Regions from separate parts of the Acidocella sp. C78 genome, predicted to be linked through region 2. Evidence: riboswitches for the same ligand, from Rfam matches in the RefSeq annotation. Region 2 holds a riboswitch; the other holds the start of a gene.

Evidence for each region. A riboswitch is a leader RNA that binds a small molecule or an ion and turns the genes downstream of it on or off. The one in region 2 is predicted to bind cobalamin.
Region 1: another riboswitch for cobalamin. It lies ahead of metE (5-methyltetrahydropteroyltriglutamate--homocysteine S-methyltransferase); the one in region 2 lies ahead of ACIDOCELLA78_RS000000101065 (TonB-dependent siderophore receptor).

What each region holds. Positions count from the first base shown of each region.
Region 1 is NZ_CAJQZK010000097.1:9,353-15,154, forward strand. Features, by position in the region: gene araD (L-arabinonate dehydratase) at 1-744, opposite strand, end outside; gene metE (5-methyltetrahydropteroyltriglutamate--homocysteine S-methyltransferase) at 890-3,199, opposite strand; cobalamin riboswitch at 3,302-3,537, opposite strand; gene ACIDOCELLA78_RS95615 (OsmC family protein) at 3,648-4,094, shown strand; gene ACIDOCELLA78_RS95620 (IclR family transcriptional regulator C-terminal domain-containing protein) at 4,288-5,109, shown strand; gene ACIDOCELLA78_RS95625 (hypothetical protein) at 5,144-5,710, opposite strand.
Region 2 is NZ_CAJQZK010000004.1:100,370-106,171, forward strand. Features, by position in the region: gene ACIDOCELLA78_RS000000101065 (TonB-dependent siderophore receptor) at 1-1,560, opposite strand, end outside; cobalamin riboswitch at 1,666-1,874, opposite strand; gene ACIDOCELLA78_RS000000101070 (haloacid dehalogenase type II) at 1,908-2,591, opposite strand; gene ACIDOCELLA78_RS000000101075 (glutathione S-transferase family protein) at 2,606-3,304, opposite strand; gene ACIDOCELLA78_RS000000101080 (TetR/AcrR family transcriptional regulator) at 3,388-3,990, opposite strand; gene ACIDOCELLA78_RS000000101085 (DsbA family protein) at 4,092-4,757, shown strand; gene metZ (O-succinylhomoserine sulfhydrylase) at 4,849-5,802, shown strand, end outside.

The DNA of each region.
Region 1 (5,802 bases), on a different contig from region 2:
GACCATCTCGACGATCCGCCGCCCGGTCGCCGCCGCCATGCGGGCATGGCGCGAATCCGGCGCCGGGATCGAGGTCGCCCCCGGCAAGGTGAGGCCGAGCACCTCGGCGAGCGAGGTCATCGTCATCGCCGTGCCCATCGTCATGCACACGCCGTCCGAGCGGGCGATGCCGGATTCCATGTCTTCCCATTGCGCGTCGGAAATGTTGCCGGCGCGCTTCTCGTCCCAGTACTTCCAGACATCCGAGCCCGAGCCGAGGATGCGCCCGCCCCAGTCGCCGCGCAGCATCGGCCCGGCGGGCATGAAGATCGCCGGCAGCCCGGCGCTGATCGCGCCCATGATGGTGGCCGGCGTGGTCTTGTCGCAGCCGCCCATCAGCACCGCGCCGTCCACCGGCAGCGAGCGCAGGCTTTCCTCGACCTCCATCGCGAGCAGGTTGCGATAGAGCATCGTCGTCGGCTTCACGAAATTCTCCGGCAGCGCCATCACCGGAATCTCGACCGGAAAGCCGCCCGCCTGCAGCACGCCGCGGCGGATCGCCTCGACGCGCTGGGGGAAATGGCCGTGGCAGTGGGCGAGGCCGCTCCAGGTGTTGACGATGGCGATGACCGGCTTGCCGGCGTAATCCTCGGGCGCGTGGCCGAGCTGCTTGATCCGCGAGCGATGGCCGAAGCTGCGCAGGTCGGACGCCCCGAACCAGCGATGGCTGCGCAGCTCCTCGGGCGTCTTGCGCGGCTTGGTCATCGTCGTTCTCCTCGCGTGCCGGCGCCGCGCGGCGCGGTGCCTTCGCACTTTTCTGGAGTCGCGGCGCGCGGGATGCAAGCCCGCCATTGCAAGTGGATGCAAGCCCGCCCTGCCGGCGTGGCCGTGCCGGCAGGGCGGCCGGGCGTCACGCCGCCGCGGCCTCGGCCCGCAGCCGGCGCGCGGCGCCGACCAGGTTTTCCAGCGCCGGCACCACCTCGCGCCAGTTGCGGGTCTTGAGCCCGCAATCCGGGTTCACCCAGAGCTGCTCGTCCGCCAGCTTTTCCCGGGCGAGGCGGAGCAGGGCGAGGATTTCCGCCTCGGGCGGAACGCGCGGGCTGTGGATGTCCCACACGCCGGGGCCGATTTCGGCCGGATAGGCGTGGGCGCCGTCGCGGGCGAAGGCCTCCAGCAGGTCCATCCGGCTGCGCGCGGTCTCGATCGAGATCGCGTCCGCGTCCATGGCGGCGATGGCCGGCATGATGTCGTGGAACTCGGCGTAGCACATGTGGGTGTGGATCGCCGTGTCGTCGCGGACCGCGGCGGTGGCGAGGCGGAAGCAGGACACCGCCCAGCGCAGATAGGCGCCGCGATCGGCGTCGCGCAGCGGCAGGCCCTCGCGCAGGGCCGGCTCGTCCACCTGGATGATGGGCAGGCCGGCGGCATCGAGATCGGCCACCTCGTCGCGCAGGGCCAGCGCGATCTGGCGGCAGACGGCCTCGCGCGGCAGGTCGTCGCGGACGAACGACCATTGCAGCATCGTCACCGGCCCGGTCAGCATCCCCTTCACCGGGCGGGCGGTGAGCGACTGGGCGTGGCGCGCCCAGCGCACCGTCATCGGCCGGGGCCGCGCGACATCGCCCCAGATGATCGGCGGGGCGACGCAGCGGCTACCATAGGACTGCACCCAGCCATGCCGGGTGAAGGCGAAGCCGTCGAGCTGCTCGCCGAAATACTTGACCATGTCGTTGCGCTCGAATTCGCCATGCACCAGCACGTCGAGCCCGATCCGTTCCTGCACGCGGATCGCATCCTCGGTCCAGGTCGCGATCGCTTCATCGTATGCGGCGGCGCTGATCTCGCCGCGGGCGTGCGCCGCCCGGGTCCGGCGCACGCCGGCGGTTTGTGGCAGCGAGCCGATCGTCGTGGTCGGGAAGGCGGGCAGGTCGAGGCGCTGGCGCTGCAAGGCCCGCCGCGAGGCGTGCGGCAGCGCGCGGGATTCCATCGCCGCTGTCGCGGTGAGCAGCCGGGCGGCGACGTCCGGCCGGTGGACGCGGGCGCTTTCGGCGCGGCTGCGGCGGGCCGCATCGGCGATCTCCAGCGCCTCGGCGATCGCGCTCTCGCCCTCGTCGAGGCCGCGGGCGATGGTGGCGATCTCGGCGAGTTTCTGGGTGGCGAAGGCGAGCCACGGGCGGATCGCCGGGTCGAGCCGGTCTTCCTGCGCGAGATCGACCGGCACATGCAGCAGGCTGCAACTCGGCGCGATCATCAGCCGCTCGGTGCCGCCGAGCGCGCGCACCGCCTCGCGCGCGGTGGCGAGGGCGGCGCGCAGATCCGCCCGCCAGACATTCCGCCCGTCGATCAGGCCGAGCGAGAGATGGCGCGCCGGGCCGATCGCAGCGAGGGTGGGCGCGAGATCGGCGCGGCCGCGCACGAGGTCGAGATGCAGGCCGGCGACCGGCAAAGCGAGCGCCGTGGGCAGGTTGTCGGCCATCGGCGCGAAATAGCTCGCGAGCAGCAGGCGCGGCGTGGCGCCGCGGGCGAGGGTTTCATAGGCAAGGGTCAGCGCCGCACGGGCCCGCCCCGAGAGGTCGAGTGCCAGAACCGGCTCGTCCATCTGCACCCAGGCGCAGCCCTCGGCGGCCAGTTCCGCCAGCACCTGCGCGTAGCAGGGCAGCAGGCGGGCGAGCAGGTCGAGCGGGTCGGAGCCGTCATCGGTCTTGGCGAGCAGCAGGAACGAGACCGGGCCGAGCAGCACCGGCCGGGTGCGGCGGTGGCCGGCCAGCGCCTCGCGGAACTGCTCCAGCGGGCGGTTGGCGGTAAGGGTGAAGCGCTGCCCGGCGGACAGACGGGGCACGAGGTAGTGATAATTCGTGTCGAACCACTTGGTCATTTCGAGCGCGGGCAGGCCGGACGGCGCATCGTGCCCGCCGGCGCCGCGGGCGAGGGCGAAATAGGTCGCGAGCGACACCTCCCCCCCGCGCCAGCCATAGCCCGGCGGGATGGCGCCGAACATGCAGGCGGTATCGAGCACATGGTCGTAGAGCGGGGCGTCGTTGGAGGGGATGTGGCCGATGCCCAGCCCCTGTTGCAGCGCCTGGGACTCGGCGCGCAGCGCCCTCGCGGCATCGCGCAGGGCGGTTTCGGACAGCTCGCCCGCCCAATGCGCCTCAAGCGCCGCTTTCAGCTCGCGCCGGCGGCCGATGCGGGGAAACCCGAGATTGGTGGCGATGCTCATGCGCTCTCTCCCTGGCGAGAGAGGGGACGCGCGCGGCAGGCGCTGCCGCTGATACGTGCAGTCATGGGTCGGCTCCGGCTTCCGGTGCACCCCGCCCGGCAGCATGGTTGGTGCGACACCGGCAGGTCTCCTGGCTCGCGGCTCGACGCTGGTGGCCCTGCCTTCCCAAACCGGTTCGGGTTCAGTGGCTCGCCCTTGCGGGGCGGACGGACCACCGGCTCGCCGCTGACAGTTGCGGGGGCAGCCATCGACTTGCTTCCGGGACAATGAAGCCCGGCCGAAGCGCACGATGTTCCCTTTTCACCCGCTCGCGCGGGACCGGTGACCGGACTGATATGCCGGCTTGGGCCGCGCGCGGCAAGGGCGGGCTGTCGGGCGTGGCCGGATGGCGCTCTGGCGGCGGCGGCGCGCCGGGTGCAGATTGGGGGGACAGAAGGAGACATGGACCATGGCCGACACGCACGAGATCGTCCTGCGGCAGATCGAGAATTTCCGGTTCGAGACCACATTCGCCGGCGCCTTGCCGACGCTGGTCTCCGACGAGCCGCCGCCGCTCGGCGGCGGGGCGGGGCCGGAGCCGGTGCAGCTGCTGCTCGCGGCGGTGGGCTCGTGCATGTCGTCCAGCTTTCATTTCGCGATGACCAAGTTCCGCGAGACGCCGGGGACGATCACCACCACCGCGCGGGCGACGGTGGACCGCGACGAGACCCGGCGGTTGCGGGTGCAGGCGATCCATGTCGCCATCGGTTTCGCCGCCGAGGCGGGAACGATCGGGCATTTGCAGCGGATTCTCGACCAGTTCGAGCAGTTCTGCACCGTCGGCGCCTCGGTCGCGCGCGGAATCCCGATCGAGGTGAGCGTGACCGACGGCAGCGGCGCGAGGGTCAAGGGCTGAGGCGGCAACGGAGCGAAATCAGTTTGTTACGAGCCTGGCTTCGCGCGAGTTGTCCACAGAAATCTGAATAAGCCTGTGGACAAGCGCGGGGGGAATCCGCAAGCTCGCGCTCCGCGTGCGGCAGGTTAACGATTTTCGCCCCGCGCGCCCCGGCATCTTGCATCCGCAGGGGACATGTGCGCAGAACGCACGAATGCCCAGTGCCCCAGACGAGACCGTTGCATCGCCCCTGCCGCGCCCGAGCGTGACCAACCCGCGCGACCACGTGGAGAGTTTCGCGCGCGGGCTGGCGATATTGTGCGCCTTCGGGCCGGAGCGGCCGAAAATGACGCTGTCGGACGCCGCCCGCGTCACCGGGTTGCAGCGCTCGGCGGCGCGGCGGTTTCTGCTCACGCTGTGCGACCTCGGCTATGCGGTGCAGACCGAGCGGTGGTTCACGCTCACGCCGCGGGTGCTGGAGCTGGGCTATGCCTATCTCGGCAGCCTGCGCTTTCCCGAACTCATCGAACCCTATCTGACCGGGCTGACCCAGCGGCTGGGCGAATCCAGCTCGGCGGCGGTGCTGGACGGGACCGACATCGTCTATGTCGCGCGGTCGGCGGCGCCGCAGCGGCTGATGGCGCTCTCGCTCGGGGTCGGCACGAGGCTGCCGGCGCATGCGACCTCGATGGGCCAGGCGCTGCTCGCGACGCTGAGCGACGACGAGGTGCGCGCGCGGTATGGGCGCGGGACGCTGCCGGGCTTCACGCAGGCGACCATCACCGACCCGGCGCTGCTGCTCGACCGGCTGGCGGCGGTGCGGCGGGACGGATTCGCGCTCAACGACCAGGAGCTGGAACTCGGCCTGCGCTCGGTCGCGGTCGCGGTGCCGGGCAAGGGGTCGCGGCAGGCGGTGGCGCTCAATGTCGCCACCAACGTGGCGCGGGTGTCGCATGACGAGGTGATGCGCCGCATCGTGCCCGCGATCCGCGAGGCGGCGGCGCAATGCGCGCGGGCGGTCGCCCTGCTCGGCTGAGCGGGGACGCCGGCTGAAGGGCGGCGGAACCGGATTACCAGCATGGCGGGCCGCGCGGGCGCTCGCGCCGGCGCAGCCAGGCGGGCGGGCGGAAGCGGCGCGGCAGTTTCGCGTCCGCCTCGTCGGCGCGGGCTTGTGTGGTTTCGGGTTTGGGGCGTCGCTTGCGCGGGCGCTGGGGCAGGCGGAGCGCGGCCGGGAGCTTGAGGCCGAGGGTGCGGCAGAGCGGGCGGAGGATGCGGCCGAAGCGCGGATCGGCGGCGATGCGGCGCTGCAATTCGGGTTCGGCGAGCAGGGCGCGGAGCTGGCCGGCGGCGGCGACGGCCTCGGGGACCGGCGCGAGCAGCCAGGCGGGGCGGCGGGGCAAGGCGAGCCTTGCGCGATCCACCGGCCGGCGCTCGCGGTGGCGAGTGGGACGCGGACGCGGAGCAGAAACCTGGTTATCGCAGAGGCGGATCAAAAATGTGGCGTAGCGGCGTAGGCGGGTCCAGAGCAGGATGGTGAGGGCGCCGCTCTCGGGGCCGAAGACGCCGGCCGCGCCGCGCCGCGCGACGGCGTCGCACAGCGTGTCGATCAAGGCGCGGAAGCGGCGGGCGACATCCATGAACGGAACAAGAACATATTTGCCCGGGGGTGGGCAATGTTTTTGCTCCCCGCTGCTCCCGTTCGGGCGTCGCCTGTCCCGCACGGGCGGGC
Region 2 (5,802 bases):
GTTTTCCTCCGTGCTGGTGCCGTCGGGCAGCGATGTGTACTGGAACAGGTTCGAGATGTCCTGATGGAAATAGCTCATCCGCAGCGTGACCGCGTCGGCCATGCCGAAGGCGGGCAGGACGGTCTCGAAACCAAACCGGTAGCCGATCGAGTGTTCGGGGTGGAGGTTCGGGTTACCGTGATAGCCATAACTGTCGATGCCGTGCAGGTCGTAGAGTGAGGGGGCGAGAAAGCCGCTGCCCGCCGAGGCTTTCAACCGTGTGTCGATGGCGGGCAGCGCGAGGACGAGGCCGCCGCGCTCGGTGACCACGGTGCCGTAGCCGCTGACCGAATCCGCACGGATGGCGCCCTGCACCGAAAGGCGGCGCGCCACGGTGGTCTGCGCGCCGAGATGCGCGGCGGTGGTGGATTGCGAGGCGTCGAGGCTCGCCAGATAGGGAAATCCGAAAAAATTCTCGTTGAGGTTCTCGATTGCGGTGTCGTGAATGCTTTCAATGCCGGCCACGAGGTCCGACCCTGCCAAAGGCCCGAAATCGGGAAGACGGACCACGTTGTTCCATTGGATCACTGTGCGGTCGCCGCGATAGCCGCTGTCGCCGGCATACTGATTGGGGTCGGCGGGGTCGAACAAGGTGAGGTAGCGGCGGTCGTCCTGGACATGGGCGATGTCGAGCGCGGTGGTCAGCCGGTTGTCGAACAGGTGGGATTTCACCCCGAAGCGAACAAAAACGTTGGAATCGTAGCTGTTTTCATAGGGATCATCGAAGATCGGGTAGCCGAGATCGGGATACTGGCTGCCGGTCTGCCGGGCGCGGACGATCACCGAGATCCGCGTGCCGGCGATGGGCGTGTAGCCGAGATTGACGGCGCCAAGCTTGTAGCGGAACGGATCGCGATGCCCGGCATAGACGGCAAGGCGCCGCGCCGTCGCGTCGAACCCGGCCTGCTCGATGAGCGAACCGGTGATTGCGTAATCAAACTTCCCGCTCCGGCCGGAAAGTGTAACACTGCCTTCGCCCTGGCCGGGAAAGCCGCCGGCAATGTCGTAATCGACATGCGGCGCGCCGTGCCCGCGCTTGCTGATCAGGTTGATGACACCGCCGATCGCGCCCGAACCGTAGAGGCCCGACATCGGGCCGCGGACCACGACGATCCGTGCGATATCGCCAATGCCGGGATTGCCGAAATTGAACGCGCCGTTGGCCACCGAGGGGTCGTTGACCGGCACGCCATCGCGCAGCACCAGCACGTCCTCGGAATTCGTGCCGTCGATGAAGACCGAGGTCTGGGCCCCCGGCCCACCCAGTTGCACCACGTTCAGCCCGGGGACGGTGGCGAGCGCCTGGGCGATGGTGGATACACCGCGCCGGCGTAATTCGGCCGCGGTAATGACCGTGACCGATGCGGGGGTGTCGGCGATCGGTGTCCGCACATACGAGGCGGTCACCGTTTCGATCGGTACGGTGCCGGCGGGAAGCTGCTCGCTCTGGGCGTGCGCAGTGGCGAGCGCCCCGCACAAGGTCAGGGTGATCAAAGATATGTGTCGCGCGAAGTCGCGCATGAGGAGTCTCCGGTCCGGCGCCCGGCGGGGCGGGCGCTGCCATCAGGGCGACCGAAGGCTTCGGGACTTCACCCTTCGCTCCCGGTTCACCCCGCCCGGATGCGCGCGCATGGTCTCGGAACCGGCCGGTCTCCTGGCTCGCGGGTCATTGGCGCGTTCGGCCTTCTCGCGGGCGGTCTGTGCCGCCTCGCAATGGCCCGGATGAACGCGCCTCGCCGCTCACAGTTGCGGGGGCAGCCGCAGACGGGGCGAAACTTCGCCCTTCTGCGTTCCCGTTTCAGCCCTTGCGGGCCACCGGTTCCTGCTCTCAATCTAGCGCCGCCGTCCCGGCTGGCGCAAGCGGCGCCTCAGCCGAGGCCGAGCAGGCCGGGCAGGGCGGACAGATCGCCGATCATGGCGTCGGGCGTGCCCGGCAGCCGCTCCGCCGGCTGCTTCGCGCGGTTGCACCAGGCGACACGGAAGCCGAAGGCCGAGGCGCCGTAGGCATCCCAGCCATTGGATGAGACGAAGCAGACTTCCTTGCGCTCGACGCCGAGGCGCGCCGGCACCATCTGGTAGACGCGCGGATCGGTCTTGAACACGCCCACCGCCTCGACCGAAAGCACATGGTCAAGCTCGTCGCCAATCCCGGCATGGGCGATGGCCGCGGCGAGCATCGCGGGAGTGCCGTTGGAGAGGATCGCCGTGGCGATTCCTTTTGCCTTCAGCGTGCCCAGCGTCGCCTTTACCTCGGGATAGGCCGAGACGATACGATAGAGTGCGAGCAGCGACTCGCGCCGCTTCGGGTCGGCGAGGCCGGTCGCTTCCAGCGCGAAATCGAGCGCGTCGGCGGTGACGGTCTCGAAATCGGTGTAGAGGTTCTGTAGGCTGCGCAACCAGGTGTATTGCAGCTGCTTGTCCCGCCAGAGCGTCACCAGCGCGGCGCGCCGGTCATCCGGCACATCCGGACAGCGGGCGACGGCGGAGCCGAAATCGAACAGCGTGCCATAGGCGTCGAACACGCAGGCGCGGATACCCTCGATCGCGGACATTGGATGTCTCCCGTTCAGGCGGCGGCCGGCAGGCTGCGTGCCAGCCCGTCATAAGCGTCGAACATGCGGCCGCACCAGGCGTGCAGCGTGTCATCCTCGGCGAGGATCTTTACCGGGGTCGAGGCATGCGCCCAGAGGAAGGCGCTGAAGGCCACATGGTCCGCATAGTTCGGAGCGTCGCCGGCGAGGAATTTCTGATCGGCCAGCGTGCTGCGAAGCGGGCGCAACGTGGCGCGGAGCGCGGCGAGATTCTCCTCGCGCGCCGCCCGCAGCGCGCCCACCGTGGTGCCGAAAGCGGCCTCGCGCGTCGTGCGGAAATACTCGCGGTCGCCCTCGTGCAGAATGTCCACGAGGTCGGGCAGCACAACCTTCGCGATCGCGGGGTGTACCGCCTCGCTGGTCCACTGGTTCACGAAGCGGGCGAGGCCGCGGCCGGCGGCGCCGCCGAACAGGCTCGGACGATCCGGGTAGGCATCCTCAAGGTACAGGGCAATGGTCCAGCTGTCATGAACATGCCGGGTACCATCGACCAGCACGGGCACCTTGCCCTGGCCGGAAAATGCGATGGCGTCCTTTTCCATGAACCGCCAGACCACGGTCTCGCACGGCAGGCCCTTGTGGGCGAGCGCGAAGCGGGTGCGCCAGCAATTCGGGCTGAACCGGACGCGTTCGTCCGCGCCGGCGAGATCGTAAAGCTTCAGGGGGTCACGCATTCAGGCTCTCCTCAGGCGGCACTCCGCGTAGCAACGCCGCAAGGCCGGCGGAGACTGGCGGCGTGTCCGGGTGGTGCATGTGTTCATATGGATGTGGGCGCGGGCCTCGTGAGTCTGCTCACGGCGTCATCGACAAGGCGGTCCAGCCGGCCAGGATCGGGGTCGAGCCGCGCGAAAGTGCGCAGCGCGACAACGGTGCCCAACAGCAGCTCGGCCTGTGTGGCGGCGTTCATGCCGGCCGGCAAATGCCCGGCCTCCTGGGCGTGTTCAAGCCGTTCCTGGAAAAACCGCTGAACGTCGCCAAGACGCGTCGCGACGATCGTCCTCGCTTCAGGGGACAGGGGGCCGCCATCCATCGCCGTGTTCACCAGCAGGCAGCCGAGATGTAGCGGATCGTCCCGCGAAAGGTCGCGGATCTGGCCGAGAAAATCGGCAATCGAGGCGATCGGGTCGGAATTCGCGGCGAGCTCTTCAAGAACAGGCGTCAAGCCGTCATCAGCGTAGCGCTCGAGCGCCGCGCGGAACAGGCCGTCCTTGTCGCCATACCGATGGTACAGCGCGGCCGCGCTGAGACCGGTTGCCTCCGTCAGGTCGCGTAGAGACGTGCCTGCGTAGCCATTCTGTCTGAAGACCGGGATTGCCCGGTCGAGAACGTCATCGTCAGTCAGGAGGCGTGGGCGTGGCATATTACTCTTGATCTCGACTGCATTACCAATTCCAATATAATAAACCGATCATTATAAAACAACCCGTCCGGCGCGGCGGATTGGCACATATGGTGTGACGTATGATATATGAAACCTCTCTCGTCTACTTTATCGATCCGATGTGCGCATGGTGCTGGGGTTTTGCGCCGGTGATGGATGAGATTCGCGCACGCTATGCCCGCCGGACGAGCATTCGCATCGTTCTCGGCGGCCTGCGGCGAGACGTGCGTTCGCCCATGGATGCGGCGGCGAAAAGTCTGACGTCAGCCCATTGGGAGCGGGTGCAAGACGCGTCCGGGCAGCCCTTCGATCATGCGTTTTTCGACCGCGAAGGCTTTTTCTACGATAGCGAAATGGCTTGTCGTGCCATTGTCGCAGCCCGTCGCCGCTCGGCGGAGGACGCGTTCATCCTTCTGGGCAACATCCAGCGGTCTTTCTATTTATGCAACGAGGATGTGACGGATCCGGTGGTGCTGGCGGGAATCGCGGCGCGCCAGGGGTTCGGCGCGGAGATTTTCCGGGATCTGCTCCGCTCCGACGACCTTGGCGCGGAAACGCGGCAAGACTTCGCGCTGACGCAGAAATCCGGCATCGTCGGCTTTCCGACCCTTGTCGCCGCAAAGGAGCCGGATCGGCGCTACGTGATCGTCACCGAAGGATTTCAGCCGGCAAAGCGGATCATTCCCATGCTCGATCGCTGGCTGCGCCAGCCAGCGCCTGCCGCCTCCGCGCTCGGCGCCGTCTGACCGCCGTTGCAAACCAGCCCTTTGCGATCCTCCGGTCTGGCCCATGCCGCATGTGGGTTGCCGTCCCACGCCGGCACGATATAGACGGATCATGAAAGAACGAAAATACCGCCCCGCGACCACTCTGGTTCACGCCGGCCAGATCAGGTCCAATTTCGCAGAGAACGCCGAAGCGCTCTATCTGACCTCCGGGTTTGTCTATGATAGCGCGGAACAGGCGGAGGCCACGTTCAAAGGCGAGATTGCGCATTACCAGTATTCCCGCTTCGGCAACCCGACCGTCAGCATGCTGGAGGCCCGGCTCGCGGCGCTTGAGGGGGCCGAGGCATGCCGCGCCACCGCGACCGGCATGGCTGCGGTGAATGCGGCCTTGCTGTCCCATTTGAAGGCCGGGGACCGGGTTGTCGCCTCGCGTGCGCTGTTCGGCTCCTGTTCCTGGATCGTCTCGACCTTGCTGCCGCGCTACGGCATCGAGAGCGTGTTCGTCGACGGGAGCGACCTCGCGGCCTGGGAGGCGGCGTTGGCACCGGGCGCTGCGCTGGTGCTGCTGGAAACGCCGTCCAATCCGATGCTCGAGATCATCGACCTGCGCGCCGTTGCCGACCTCGCCCACAAGGCCGGCGCCGTTGTGGTGGTCGACAATGTCTTTGCCACGCCTCTGCTGCAACGGCCGATCGAGTTTGGCGCCGACGTCGTCGTCTATTCCGCGACGAAGCATATGGATGGCCAGGGGCGTGTGCTCGGTGGTGCCGTGCTGGGCAGCAAGGCCTGGATCGAGACCACGCTTCAGCCCTTCACCCGCAACACCGGTCCCGCGATCTCGCCATTCAACGCCTGGGTCATCCTGAAAGGGCTTGAGACGATGGCGCTTCGCGTCGGCCAGGCCTCCCGCTCGGCGGCGACCATTGCGGATCATCTCGCAAGCCATCGCCATGTCCGGCGGGCTCTCTATCCGTTCAGGGCCGACCATCCGCAGGTTGACCTCGCGAAGCGGCAGATGAGCGCCGGCGGCACGCTGGTGACGTTCGAGCTTGAGGGAGGCAAG